3 regions of the Arthrobacter sp. NPDC093128 genome follow, and region 2 is predicted to be linked to each of the others. Evidence: riboswitches for the same ligand, from Rfam matches in the RefSeq annotation. Region 2 holds a riboswitch; each other region holds the start of a gene.

Region 1 (4,338 bases), on a different contig from region 2:
ATTCGCGGTCGGCGCCCGCCGGGCCGATCCGGACCACGAGGGCACCGCCGAAGGGTTTCCGGCCGAGTACTTCAATGTCTGCATCGAGGTCGATCTTCTCGGCGGACAGATAGCGCAGGAGGTCGGGGTTTTCGTCGCTGATCCTGGTGATCCGGCCCGTGTGGCCCTCGTCGAGTTCGCTCATACGGTGGGCGCGGGGCATGCGGACGGTGCCGTCCGCTGCGGGGATGGGATCGCCGTGCGGGTCGCGGAGCGGATTGCCGAGCTTGCGGGCCATCCGCTCGATGAAGGTGTCGGAGACGGCGTGTTCCAGGAGCTCGGCTTCGTCGTGGACCTCGTCCCAGCTGTAGCCGAGTTCCTGGACAAGGTAGGTCTCGATGAGCCGGTGACGCCGGACCATGGACAGCGCCAGCCGGATGCCGTCGGCCGTGAGCGTGATGGCGCTGTAGGGCTTGTGGTCAACCAGGCCCTGGTCTTTCAGCTTTCGGACCATTTCCGAGACCGAGGAGTTCGCGACCCCGAGCCGTTGTGCCAGCTGCGAGGAGGTGATGGGTTTGTCCTGCCACTCCGTGAAGGAGTAGATGACCTTGACGTAGTCCTCGATGGAGGAGGAGGGCGCGCTGGTCTTCACGGGTCCAAGCCTACCGCTTTGTCTGCACGACTCATGCTTTGAACGCCCGCCAGGTCTGGGTCAGGTAGGGGAGTCCGACGACGTCCCCGCGCGAGTGGGTCAGATGCTCGTGGAGGTACCAGTCCAGGTTGTCCCGGACTTTGGCCCGGGTGCCCTCACCGGCGGCAAGGTAATAGCTGCGGGACTTCGCCAATTCCACAATGTCCTCGGTGGTCACCGGATCTTCCCAGCGTGTCAGGTGGCTCTCAAGCCCGGTGAACTCCGGCCCGATCGCGGGACGGAAGTCCGGCTTGTGCACATCGCCGGCATGCATGATCCGGGAGAGCCGGTGAACCCACGGGACCGACGTGTCCAACTGGTTCCAGACCAGCCCCAGCACGCCGCCGGGGCGGAGGATGCGGGAAATTTCCGTGCTCGCAAGGAGCGGATCGCACCAGTGCCACGCCTGGGCAACGCTGACGACGTCGAACGCGCTGTCCGCGAGTCCGGTCGCCTCTGCGGTGCCCTCTGCCGCGGGAACTCCCGGCAGGGCAAGCCGCAGCTGGGCGAGCATGTCCGGCGAGGGGTCCACTGCGGAGACCGTGAGACCACGCTGCACCAGCAAGACAGTGAATTTGCCCGTCCCGGCTCCGATGTCAGCGGCATTGGCGGCCCCGGCTGTCCCGCCGGCGCTTCGGATCAGCCAGTCCGCCGAATCGGCAGGATAGCCCGGGCGGACACGGTCATAATGCTCACCGCCGTCCTGGAAGCTCTGTCCGAGTTCATACCGGCGCTGGTGGTGCAGTTTGGGGCCTCCCCGTGCCACGTGCAGTCTCCTTCGGGCAGGCTGGATTACTTACCCCTCGAATTTACCGCAAACGCCGGGCCCTTAGTCTTCGGTGCAGGGCGCTGCTCCCGCGGTGCCGGGGGTGTTGGGTGCCCAGTCCGGGTAGCTGCGGGTGTCGTTGGCCGGTACCCAGCGGCCGGAGTCCACCACGTAGTCCCAGCCGAGACCGGTCCTGCGGAGTTCCTCGATGCCGGCCAGCAGGCGCTGGGCGTCCTCCAGCCTGGACCCGACGCCGAAGCTTGCACGCAGCGAACCGGACGGAAGGCCCAAGCGCTTGAGCAGCGGGTGGGCGCAGAAGCGGCCGTCGCGGAGGCCAACACCGTGTTCCGCGGAAAGGTAGGCGGCCACGAGGCCTGCGTCGTAGCCCTCGACCGAGAAGTTGACCACGCCAATGGTGTCCGCTGCCTGGTCGGTGTCGCTGAAGATCTGGTGGACCGTAACGCCGTCGATCTTCCGCAGGCCTTCAACGAGGAAGGATCTGATGGCTGTCTCGTGGGCGTGCCACAGCTCCTGGTCCAGCGCACCGATAACCTGCGTGGCGCGGGCCAGCGTGGCTGCACCAAGAACGTTGGGCGACCCGCCCTCATGCCGCGCCGGTCCGGTAGCCCAGCTGACGGAGTCCAGCCGGGCCTCACGGACGGCTCCGCCGCCTGCCAGGTGGGGTGTGCCGGCGTCGAGCCAGTCCGGCCGGCCCACGAGGACACCCGAGCCGAACGGCGCGTACAGCTTGTGGCCCGAGAAGGCGAGGTAGTCGACGTCGTCCGCCGCGATATCGATGCGGCGGTGCGGGGCCAGCTGTGCCGCGTCCACAACGATCCTTGCGCCGTGTTCGTGGGCCAGTGCGGCCAGCTCGCGGATGGGGAGGATTTCACCGGTGACGTTGGAGGCTCCCGTTACGGCCAGCAGGCTGATGTCGCCCTGGCTGAGCTCGGAGCGCAGGTTCTCGAGCGTGGCGCTCAGCGTGGGAGCGGCAACAACGCTGCGGTGCGGCACACCCTGCCAGGGAAGCAGGTTGGCGTGGTGCTCGATGTCGAGATACAGCACCTCACCGGTGTGGCGGCCGTCCGCCACGGGCAGGCAGCCCGCCAGCAGGTTCAGGGAGTCCGTGGTGTTCCTGGTGAAGATCACGGAATCGTCGGTCCTGCCGCCGACGAATGCGCGGACGATGCTCCGGGAGTTTTCGTACACCGAGGTGCTGATCTGCGAGGCGTAGCCGGCGCCGCGGTGGACACTGGCGTAGTACGGCAGGATTTCGTTCAGGTAGGCCGACACGACGGAAAGGGCCGGAGCGGACGCTCCATAGTCCAGGTTTGCGTAGCGGACGTGGCCACCCTGGATCAGCGGAGCCTGGATCTCGGCGCCGGTGACGGCCGAGAGCGGCCGCTTGGCAATGGTGAAGCGTTCGTCCAGGAGGCCTGCGGCCGTCGAGGACGCGGTTCCGGGGTTTGCGGGGAAAGTGGCAGTAGTCATGGGGACCTCACTGTAAAGGACCCCTCACTCCGGGGATCCGCGCTTGCCGGGTCCGTTCCGGACCGGCCTGGTCGTCACCCGGGGCACCCCACCGCGAATGGAGGGTTGCCGGCCAGCAAACCGGGGTTTCGCGCTGGCACTCGTGACCTGTTTCGAGATTAGGACATTCGCGGCGCCGCGGGAAAGCCACGCCAATTATTAAGCCGTTTGTTACGCATGCCCGGAGAAGCGGGTTCCGTCCGAATAAACGACGGCGGACACCCCCTTGGGAGGGGCATCCGCCGTCGTTTATTCTGCAGTCCGTCCATGCGTCCGCACCGGGTTCCGGTGCGGGCCACCCCTCAGAGGAGGTCGTCGAGGTCCGGGTTCAGCCGCTTGAGGACTTCGGAGTGGAGGATCGAGTTGGTGGCCAGGGCGTTTCCGCCGAAGGGGCCGTCCACTCCCTCCAAGGATGTGAAGCGGCCGCCCGCTTCAGTGACAATCGGCACCAGCGCGGCCATGTCGTAGAGGTTCAGCTCCGGCTCGCAGGCGATGTCCACGCATCCCTCGGCCACCATGCAATAGGACCAGAAGTCGCCGTAGGCGCGGGTCCGCCAAACCTCCTCGGTGAGGCCGAGGAACTCGTCCAGGTTGCCGCGTTCCTTCCAGCCGCCCAGGCTCGAGTAGGAGAGTGAAGCGTCCGAAAGCTCGGACACGTTCGAGACCTTCAGCCGCGTGGCCGCAGCAAGGGACCGCCCCATGTAGGCGCCGGCGCCCTTCGCGGCCCACCAGCGCTTGCCCAGTGCCGGCGCGCTGACCAGGCCAACCACGGGTTCGCCCTCATCCACGAGGGCAATCAGGGTGGCCCAGACAGGCACACCACGGACGAAGTTTTTGGTGCCGTCGATCGGATCGATGATCCAGCGGCGGGAACCATGCCCGGAACTGCCGAACTCTTCGCCGAGGACGGCGTCGCGCGGGCGGGAGCGCGAGAGCTGTCCGCGGATGGATTCTTCAGCTGCCTTGTCAGCATCCGTGACCGGGGTAAGGTCCGGTTTGGTTTCAATCTGAAGGTCCAGCGCCTTGAAACGGCTCATGGTCTGGGAGTCAACAGAGTCGGCCAGGACATGGGCGAGGCGCAGGTCATCGTTGTAGCTCGAAGCGGGTTGGGTCATGCTTCCAAACTACCGTCTCTGCGGCCGGCCGGCTGGGAGGCCACGTCCTGCACCGTGCTGCCCGTGAATCCGCCCCGTGGCAGGGCCCCGGGCACAGGCGGCGAAACGGCGCTACGAAACAATGCCGAGTTCCTTGGCTTCCTGCGCTTCCATCCGGGGATCGGTGCCGAGCAGACGGCGCAGTGACGCCAGCCGCGCTGCGCCGGACGGCCCTGCGTGCCCTTCGGACACCCAGGCGTCCACTCCGCAGTTGACGG
Region 2 (4,338 bases):
GATAGCCCTGGCCTCCAACTGCAACCCCGGCACCTCCTACACCAGCTCGATGGCGTTCTGCGTCACCACCGCCGTGCTGCAGATGCGGCTCAGCGTCCACGAGGCCGTCCGGGCCGCGACCTTCGGCGGCGCGCTTGCGCTGCGGCGGGAAGTGGGGAACGACGCCGACGGCGAACGGGCGGTGGGTTCGGTCGCCGTCGGCCACCGCGCGGACCTGCACCTGCTCAACGCCCCCTCCGCCACGCACCTGGCCTACCGGCCGGGCATCCCGCTGACCCACGCCGTCTGGCGGGCGGGCGTCCGGGCCCGCTGATTTGAGGGCCCCCGACGCCGGCGGCGCTAGAAGACCATGGGCGGGGCGTCCAGGACCGTCTCGTCCACGCGGCGGTCCACCCACTGGCTGAACGGCTTGTCCAGCTCATACTTGCCGACGTCGGTGCGCACCAGGGTACGCACTTCGGCATTGTCCGGGTTGTTGAGGGACTCGAAATACTCCACGGACCAGTGGAACCAGCGCATGCAGAACAGGCGCATGGTGAGCCCGTGCGTCACGAACAGCGCGTTGGCGGCGTAGTCCGGCCGTGCCCAGTGCCGGTGGAGCGTTTCCATAAAGGAGGAGATCCGGTCGTAGACATCGGAGCCGGATTCGCCTTCACGGAACCTGTAGAAGAAATGGCCGTACGCGTTGCGGAGTTCCTTCTGGTCCTCGATGTCCCCGGCGATCTGGAAGTTCGCCCAGTCCTGTTCGCGGAGCCGGGGTTCCTCGATGACCCGCTCCACGAGGGATCCCAGGTTGAGTGCCTCGAGGGTCTGGTAGGCCCGGAGGTAGCGCGAGACGTAAACACACACCTGCTGGCCGTCCAGTGCCCGCCGGACCTGCTCACCGGCGGCCTTCGCCTGTTCCAGGCCAAGGTCTGTCAGCGGAATCCGGTAGTCGGGAACCCGGTTATAGATGGAGGTGTCGGCATTGGCGGCGGACTGGCCGTGCCGCATCATGATTATTTTCCCGGGCGCACTCATAAATTCCAAGCATAGGCCCGGGCAGGGGAGCCGCCGCGGAGGGCCGGCACGCCGCGGACAGGAAAGAACCAGAAAGTGGAGGCAAGATAGGAACATGCTGGTTCCCTCCCGCCGTCGTCTGCGGATTGAAGTCTGGATTGTCCTGGGTCTGTCGCTGGGGCAGTCCGCCGTGTATTCGGTGGTGCAACTGCTGGACAAGCTCACGCGCGCACCCCTGGCGGAGGGCACGTCCACCCTGAACCGCTCGCAGAGCACCCGCGAATACTTCGACCTCACGTACCAGCTGCTGGACATTGTGTTCGCACTGGTGCCGGTGCTGCTGGTGATCTACTTCCTCACTGAGCACCGGCCGGCAGGGGAGTCCGGCGCCTCAGCCTTCCGCAGACTGGGTTTCAACTTCGCCCGTCCCGGCAAGGACCTGCTGCAGGGGCTGGGCCTCGCCGCACTGATCGGCATTCCGTCCCTGGGGCTCTACGCCGCGGGCCGGGCGCTGGGCATCACCACCGCCATCATTCCCAGCGCACTGGACGCCTACTGGTGGACCATCCCCGTGCTCATCCTGTCCGCCGTACGGCACGGCATCGTCGAGGAAGTCATCGTGGTGGGGTACCTGCTGGACCGGCTCGGCAAATTCGGCTGGAGCATGCCACTGGCCATCTTTGCCAGCTCGATGCTCCGGGGCAGCTATCACCTTTACCAGGGCTTCGGCCCCTTCATCGGCAACGCCGTGATGGGTGCTGTGTTTGCCTGGATCTACACGAAGACCCGCCGCGTGATGCCGCTGGTGATCGCCCACGCGCTGCTGGATATCGTGGCCTTCGTCGGCTTCAGCCTCTTCGGCAAGGCCATCGGGCTGGGCTAGCGTGCGTTAAAAGGATTCGGCCGCTATCGGTGGGTGACGTCCTTGGCACCCGCTGATAGCGGCCGAAGTTCAGGGGCAGCACACTGCCCGTGGCCCGAAACGGACCACACGGTGGATCAGGATCAGATGATGACTGCCCCGGAGGCGGTTTCGAAAGTGACGGAGAGGATTCCCGGCGTCCCGTGCGGGGCGACCCAGTTCACTGCAACATCCTCCAGCGGCCTTTCCACCGGTTCGCCCAGCCACTCCGTGACCCGCTCCGCAGAGCCGGCAATGGTGAGGCTGGACATCTTGACGTTGCTTGCGTAGGCGTTGGACGGGTGAAGGCCCGGATCGCCTTCCCACTTGAGCATGTACGGCACCTGCGGGTCTGCAATGAGGCCCAGGATGCCGATCTGCTTCCAGACGAGTTCGCGGCCGTCGGGGAACTTGCGGTTGCCGTTGACGGCCGAACGGCCGAGGCGTTCTTCGAACGGTGCCAGGTCGTCCACTTCGACGCACCAGCCCATCCAACCGCCGCCTGCTGCCGAGCGGGCCCGGACAGCCTGTCCGAAGGGAGCCTTGTCGGAAGCCGGGTGGTCCAGGACCTCCACGACCTCCAGGTATTTGTGCCCGGCGAGCGGGATAATCATGTTGCGGGTGCCGAAACGGGGGTGCACCCCGCCCTTTACGGCTTCGACGCCGAGGGCGGACGAAATACGTTCGGTGGTGGCTGCCAAGCCATCCTGTTCACAGGCGTAAGAGACGTGATCCATGCGCATGCCATCATCTTGGCACTTTGTGATGGAGCTCTCAGCTAAGGTTCCCCTAACCTTGATGGGATGTCCCGCCGGGCCAGCCTGAAGCCCACGAAAATCACACGGCTGACGTCCTTCGTCACAAAGCTGTTCAGGTGCATCTTCGCGTTCCTAGACTGGGCCCAGGTCATGAGCGCCAGCATCAAGCCCCGGCTTGCTGGCCGGCAACCCTCGTTCCGCGGTGGGGTGCCCCGGGTGAAGACCTGGCCCTCCGGCATCCGCCGGGCGGCAAGCGCGGCACCGGTCCTGCCAGGGCATGTCCTGCCTCCGGCACAGGTGCCCTTTTCACGAAGGAGCTTCCCGATGTCCAACGCCTGGTCATTCGAAACCCGCCAGATCCACGCCGGCCAGGAACCGGACAGTGCCACCGGTGCCAGGGCACTGCCGATCTACCAGACGACGTCGTTCGTGTTTCCGAGCGCCGAAAGTGCAGCCAACCGCTTTGCGCTGGCCGAGCTTGCGCCCATTTACACGCGGATCGGCAACCCCACCCAGGACGCCGTTGAACAGCGCGTGGCCAGCCTCGAAGGTGGCCTGGCAGCCCTGCTGCTCAGCTCGGGTCAGGCTGCCGAAACGTTCGCCATCCTCAACGTCGCCGAAGCCGGCGACCACGTGGTGGCCAGCCCCAGCCTCTACGGCGGCACGTACAACCTGCTGGCCCACACCCTGAAGAAGTTCGGCATCTCCGTGACGTTCGTGGAGGATCCGGACAACCTGCAGCAGTGGAAGGACGCAGTCCGGCCCAACACCAAGCTGTTCTTCGCCGAGGTGGTGTCCAACCCCCGCCAGGACGTCCTGGACATCGAGGGGGTCTCGCGCACCGCCCATGAAGCCGGCGTGCCGCTGATCGTGGACAACACGCTGTCCACGCCGTACCTCATCCGGCCGCTGGAGTGGGGCGCGGACATCGTGGTCCACTCGGCGACGAAGTACCTTGGCGGCCACGGCAGTGCGATTGCCGGAGTGATCGTGGACTCGGGCAACTTCGACTTCGGCAAGGACCCGGACAGGTTTCCGGGCTTCAACACCCCGGATCCCACCTACAACGGACTCGTGTACGCGCGGGACCTCGGGGCGGAGGGTGCCCTGGGGGCGAACCTCTCCTACATCCTCAAGGCGCGCGTCCAGTTGCTGCGCGACCTGGGCTCGGCCGTTTCCCCGTTTAACGCCTTCCTCATCGCCCAGGGCCTGGAAACCCTCAGCCTGCGCGTTGAGCGTCACGTTGCCAACGCAGTGAGCGTCGCCGAATGGCTCGAAGCCCGGTCCGACGTCGAATCCGTCGCCTATGCGGGGCTGCCGTCCAGCCCCTGGTTCGAGCGCGGCCGCAAGTACGGGCCCAAGGGGACCGGCGCCATCGTCTCGTTCAACATCGCCGGCGGGGCCGAGGCCGGCAAGCGGTTCGTGGACGCCCTGGAACTTCACTCCCATGTGGCGAACATCGGTGACGTGCGCTCCCTGGTCATCCACCCGGCGTCGACCACGCACAGCCAGCTGACAGCCGAACAGCAGGCCGTGGCGGGCGTGACGCCGGGTCTGGTCCGGCTCTCCGTGGGGCTGGAGCACATCGATGACATCATCGCCGACCTCGACGCCGGTTTCCGCGCCGCCAAAGGCGCCTAAGGGAGCGGCGGCGGCTGCCCGGGAGGGCCTGCCGCCGCG
Region 3 (4,338 bases), on a different contig from region 2:
AACTCCTTGGTGCCCAGGATGGCGCCGCCCAGGACCCGGCCCTGGCCGTCAATGTGCTTGGTGCCGGAGTACACCACCACGTCGGCGCCGAGGTCGCCGCAGCGCTGGAGCAGGGGAGTGGCGAACACATTGTCGACCACCACCGTTGCTCCTGCCGCATGCGCCAGTTCGCTGACCGCGGCGATGTCCACGATCTCCTGCATGGGGTTGGACGGAGACTCGAAGAACACGGCGGTCGTCGGCTCTGCCAGGGCGGCCCGCCACTGGTCCAGGTCCGGTCCGTCGACGAACACCGTTTCCACGCCCCACCGCGGCAGGATCTCGTTCAGGATGACGAAACACGAGCCGAACAGCGAGCGTGCAGCCACAACCCGGTCACCGGCGGCGAGCAAGGCGCCCAGTGCCGTGAACACGGCGGACATGCCGGACGCCGTCGCGAAGCACGCCTCGGTGCCTTCGAGCAGCCGGAGGCGTTCCTGGAAGGTGGCCACCGACGGGTTGCCGTAGCGGGAGTAGACGAACCGTTCGTCCTCGCCCGTGAAGGCGCGCTCGGCAGCTGCCGCGGATTCGTACACGAAGCCGGAGGTCAGGAAGATCGGCTCGGTGGTTTCCTGGAAATTGGTGCGGTCAAGGCCGCCGCGGACAGCCTGGGTGTCGGGGCTCCAGCCGGCGGCATCGGGGTTGAAGGTCACTTAGTTCTTTCCGAGGTTGGTGGGCAGGCCGCGGTTTTTCCAGCCGTTGACGGTGCGCTCGCCCCAACGGTCCGGTTCGCCTTCGAAGCCTTCAAGGACGTTGTAGGCGGTGAAGCCGGCCTGCGTGGCGGCGATGGCGGCGGCAACCGACCGGGCGCCGGAACGGCAGAGGAACACCAGTTCGACGCCGGTGTCCTCCGGGGCCTGCTGCTTCAGCTGGTTGATGAATTCCGGGTTGGGGATCCCGCCCGGGAAAGTCCACTGGATAAAAAGGGGATCGTTTTCCGTGGCCTTGGTGTCCGGGATGCCGATGTGCGCCCACTCACCCTCAGTGCGGACGTCCACCAGGACGGCGCCCTGTTCCAGTTTGGCCCAGGCGTCCTGGGGGCTCAGGTCTCCGGCGTAGCTCACGCGTGCCCCTCGAAAGCGTCGCCGGGGAAGTCGGCGTCGAAGTCGAGCTCGTCCACCGCGGTTGCCACAGCGGCGTCGGCGGTGGCGATGGCCGCGGGCAGGATCACTGCCTGCGCCACGATCACGCTCGTGCCGTTGAAGGTGGCCGCCGGGCTCCCGTGCAGGATGTACCCTTCGGACAGTGCCGCGGAGATGCGCTCGCAGAAGGTGCGGTCATCGGGGCCGGTGATCAGCCGGTACGCCAGCTTTTCCTGGGGCTGGTCCTGGGCGGCAGCCGGGGCGGCGGCCGGAACCAGTTGGGCGGGGGCGTCAGACACGACGGGTCTCCTTCTCTCACGCTTGCAGCTCGAATTGGTCGATATGCCGAGTATTCACCTGAGGCACCCCGCCGCGAAAGGGAGGGTTGCCGACCGGCCAGTCAGGGCTTGCCACCGGTTCTCATTACTCCCCAAAAACGTAACACTTACGACGGCCGCCTGCATCGCCGTCGTCGTCATCTTCCGTAACGGGACCACGCGCAATGCGCAGTTAACCCGGAACTTATTGGGGGTCACTTACGGCCTGTACGTGACCCCGTATTGCGGTTACAAATGCCGGTGCGGGGAGGATAATGACGGGAGATGAACCGCTGTAACGCCGGATGAAATCAGGCAGCCGTGAACAGATCCAACGGGAATACAGTCAGTCCCATGCTGCACTTCGGTTGGTTTGTGGGTCACGGATTTGGCGTCCAGGGCTGGGGCACTCCCGGTTACGGCATCGGGTACGACTGGAAAAAGCCGGCGCTCTACCAGCACGCCGTGCGGGAATTCGAACGGGCAGGGCTGGACCTGTTCATCATCGAGGATTCACTCACCGTGCCGGACACCTACGGCGGGAGCGCCAAGGTGTCGCTGGCCCAGGCGTCCTTCGCGCCCAAGCATGATCCGCTGGCCCTGGTTCCGTACCTGCTCTCCGCCACGGAACACCTCGGCATTGTTCCCACGGTGAGCGCGTCCTTCTACCCGCCGTTCACAGCTGCGCGGCTGCTGGCGACCCTGCAGCACTTCTCCAACGGGCAGCTGGGCTGGAACGTGGTGACCTCCGGCAGCGATCTTGCCGCGCAGAACTACGGCCTGGACCAGCAGATCGAGCATGACCTCCGCTACGAGAAGGCGGAGGAATTCGTGGACGTGGTGCGCAGGCTCTGGCGCAGCTGGGAGCCGGACGCCATCCTGGAGGACGCGGAAGCGGGCGTGTTCGCGGACCACACGAAGGTCCACCCGATCAACCACGACGGCGAGTTCTTCAAGGTCCGGGGGCCGCTGAACACCGCGCCGCTGCCCGAGGAGCCGGTGCTGGTCCAGGCCGGCGCGTCCCCGCGGGGCAAGGCGTTCGCGGGCGGCAACGCCGACGTCGCTCTTGCCCTGGCGAGGGGTGTGGACGGCATGAAGGCCTACCGCGATTCGATCCGCGCCGAGGCAGCCGCGGCCGGGCGGAACGCCGACGATATCAAGGTGCTTTACGTCCTCAAACCCACCGTGGTGGGCTCCCGCGCCGAAGCTGAGGAGCTCCGGGAGCAGCGCCGCCAGCTCACGCAGCGCGACATCGACAGCCAGCTGAATTCCATCTCCTACCTCTCCGTGATCGACTTCAAGCAGTTCGACCTCGACGCCCCGCTCCCCGACCTCACCACGAACAGCAACCAGGGCACCCTGGACCATTTCGCCAAAGCCGGTCCGCCCGGATCCACGCTGCGCCAGCTCCTGCAGGCCCGCAGTGGCGGCGCCGGGGACAGCATCATCGGCACCGCCGAAGAGATTGCGGACTACCTCGAGGAGACAGGGGCGCAGGTGGGCGGGGACGGTTTCCTGTTCTCCGGTTTCGTGGACCCGGCCACGGTTCACGGGGTGCTGGACCGCCTGGCGCCGGTGCTGCGGCGCCGGGGGCTGCTCCGAACAAGCTATGGCGACGGCGGCTTCCGCCGGAACCTACTGGACTTCTAGTCCCATGGGCAACGGCAGCGGCAACTTCCTGATCGGCACGGCCCACCTGCGCGCCAGGGACGTCGCGGAGGCAGCGGCCGATCCGGCGGTGAAATTCGTCCTGAGTACTGACGCCCTGGAGCTGATCGGGCTCTCGCGTGAGGTGGTGCAGCAGGCCATCGAGTCCGGCCACAGCGTCTACGGCCTCAACACCTTGCTGGGTTCCGGGCGTGACACCGCTGTGGAGGACAAATCGATCCTTGCCTACCAGGTGCAGGTGGTGCGGTACCACAACAGCGGTGTGGGCGACCCCCTGGACCGCGACGAGGTCCGGGCCGTCATGCTGGCACGGCTCGTGGGCTTCAGCCGCGGCGGCTCCGGCGTCCGGCCCGAAACTGCCCGCTTCTATGCCGAAATGCTGAACAGGGGAGTGGTCCCCGCCATCCCGCGCGACGGGTCCGTGGGCTCTGCCGACCTGACCCATCTCGCCGCCGTGGCCGCCGTCGCTATCGGGGAAGGCCAGACGGTGGCGCCGGACGGGAAGCTGGTGCCTGGCGGGCAGGCCCTTGCGGACGGCGGGCTGGCGCCGCTGGAACTGGCACCCGGCGAGGCCCTGGCCCTGGTCAGCTCCAACTCCTATTCGATCGGGGTGGGCGCGCTGGTGCTGCACCGGATCCTGCGGCTCGCCGATCTCGCGGACACCGCTCTTGCGCTGTCGCTTGAGGCAACGGCAAGGCACGACGGCGGCGGCAACCTCAGCCCGTTTTCGCCGGCGGTGCAGGCGGCCAAGGCGGTAGACGGCCAGGCGGTCACGGCAGGCAATGTCCGGCGGCTGCTCCGGGGTGGATGGCTGGAGGACCCGACGCGGGAGGCGTCAGTGCAGGACGCGCTTTCCTTCCGGGCCGCACCCCAGACCCACGGAGCTTTCCGGTGGCAGGTAACCGCCTTGGAAGACGCCCTGGAGGTGGAGCTCAACGGCCGCGGCGACAACCCGCTCACCGATCTCGACTCGGGGCGGATGGTGTCCGGCGGGAATTTCCAGCCCATGCAGCTTGCGCTGGCGTTCGAAGGCCTGCGCCTCGGGCTGGCCCATCTGGGAATCAGCAGCGAACGGCGGATCGCCAAGCTCTACCCGCCGCAGCGGCGCATCCGCCAGCGTCACCTCGAGGCCGCCAGGAACGGAGCCGCGCTGGAACCTGAAGAGCTGCCCGGACTGCTCTGGTACTCGGCAGCCGGCCTGCTGTCCGAGCTCAAGGTCCTCGCTGCGCCGG

The links. Region 2 has a riboswitch for S-adenosylmethionine ahead of AB0N24_RS03300 (bifunctional o-acetylhomoserine/o-acetylserine sulfhydrylase). Riboswitches for the same ligand answer to the same signal wherever they lie in the genome.
Region 1: linked by a shared signal. The riboswitch ahead of AB0N24_RS09560 (aminotransferase class V-fold PLP-dependent enzyme) and the one ahead of AB0N24_RS03300 (bifunctional o-acetylhomoserine/o-acetylserine sulfhydrylase) in region 2 are both predicted to bind S-adenosylmethionine.
Region 3: linked by a shared signal. The riboswitch ahead of AB0N24_RS11175 (DUF1737 domain-containing protein) and the one ahead of AB0N24_RS03300 (bifunctional o-acetylhomoserine/o-acetylserine sulfhydrylase) in region 2 are both predicted to bind S-adenosylmethionine.

Annotation. Positions count from the first base shown of each region.
Region 1 covers NZ_JBFBEY010000006.1:219,655-223,992, reverse strand. The annotation lists gene AB0N24_RS09570 (metal-dependent transcriptional regulator) at 1-631, opposite strand, end outside; gene AB0N24_RS09565 (methyltransferase domain-containing protein) at 663-1,436, opposite strand; gene AB0N24_RS09560 (aminotransferase class V-fold PLP-dependent enzyme) at 1,500-2,927, opposite strand; SAM riboswitch class IV at 2,962-3,075, opposite strand; gene hisN (histidinol-phosphatase) at 3,269-4,081, opposite strand; gene AB0N24_RS09550 (ribosome small subunit-dependent GTPase A) at 4,193-4,338, opposite strand, start outside.
Region 2 covers NZ_JBFBEY010000002.1:317,504-321,841, forward strand. The annotation lists gene hutI (imidazolonepropionase) at 1-313, shown strand, start outside; gene AB0N24_RS03285 (histidine phosphatase family protein) at 340-996, opposite strand; gene AB0N24_RS03290 (CPBP family intramembrane glutamic endopeptidase) at 1,115-1,882, shown strand; gene AB0N24_RS03295 (VOC family protein) at 2,005-2,643, opposite strand; SAM riboswitch class IV at 2,805-2,920, shown strand; gene AB0N24_RS03300 (bifunctional o-acetylhomoserine/o-acetylserine sulfhydrylase) at 2,983-4,299, shown strand.
Region 3 covers NZ_JBFBEY010000008.1:64,213-68,550, forward strand. The annotation lists gene AB0N24_RS11165 (O-succinylhomoserine sulfhydrylase) at 1-692, opposite strand, end outside; gene AB0N24_RS11170 (rhodanese-like domain-containing protein) at 693-1,103, opposite strand; gene AB0N24_RS11175 (DUF1737 domain-containing protein) at 1,100-1,399, opposite strand; SAM riboswitch class IV at 1,434-1,549, opposite strand; gene AB0N24_RS11180 (NtaA/DmoA family FMN-dependent monooxygenase) at 1,793-3,088, shown strand; gene AB0N24_RS11185 (aromatic amino acid ammonia-lyase) at 3,093-4,338, shown strand, end outside.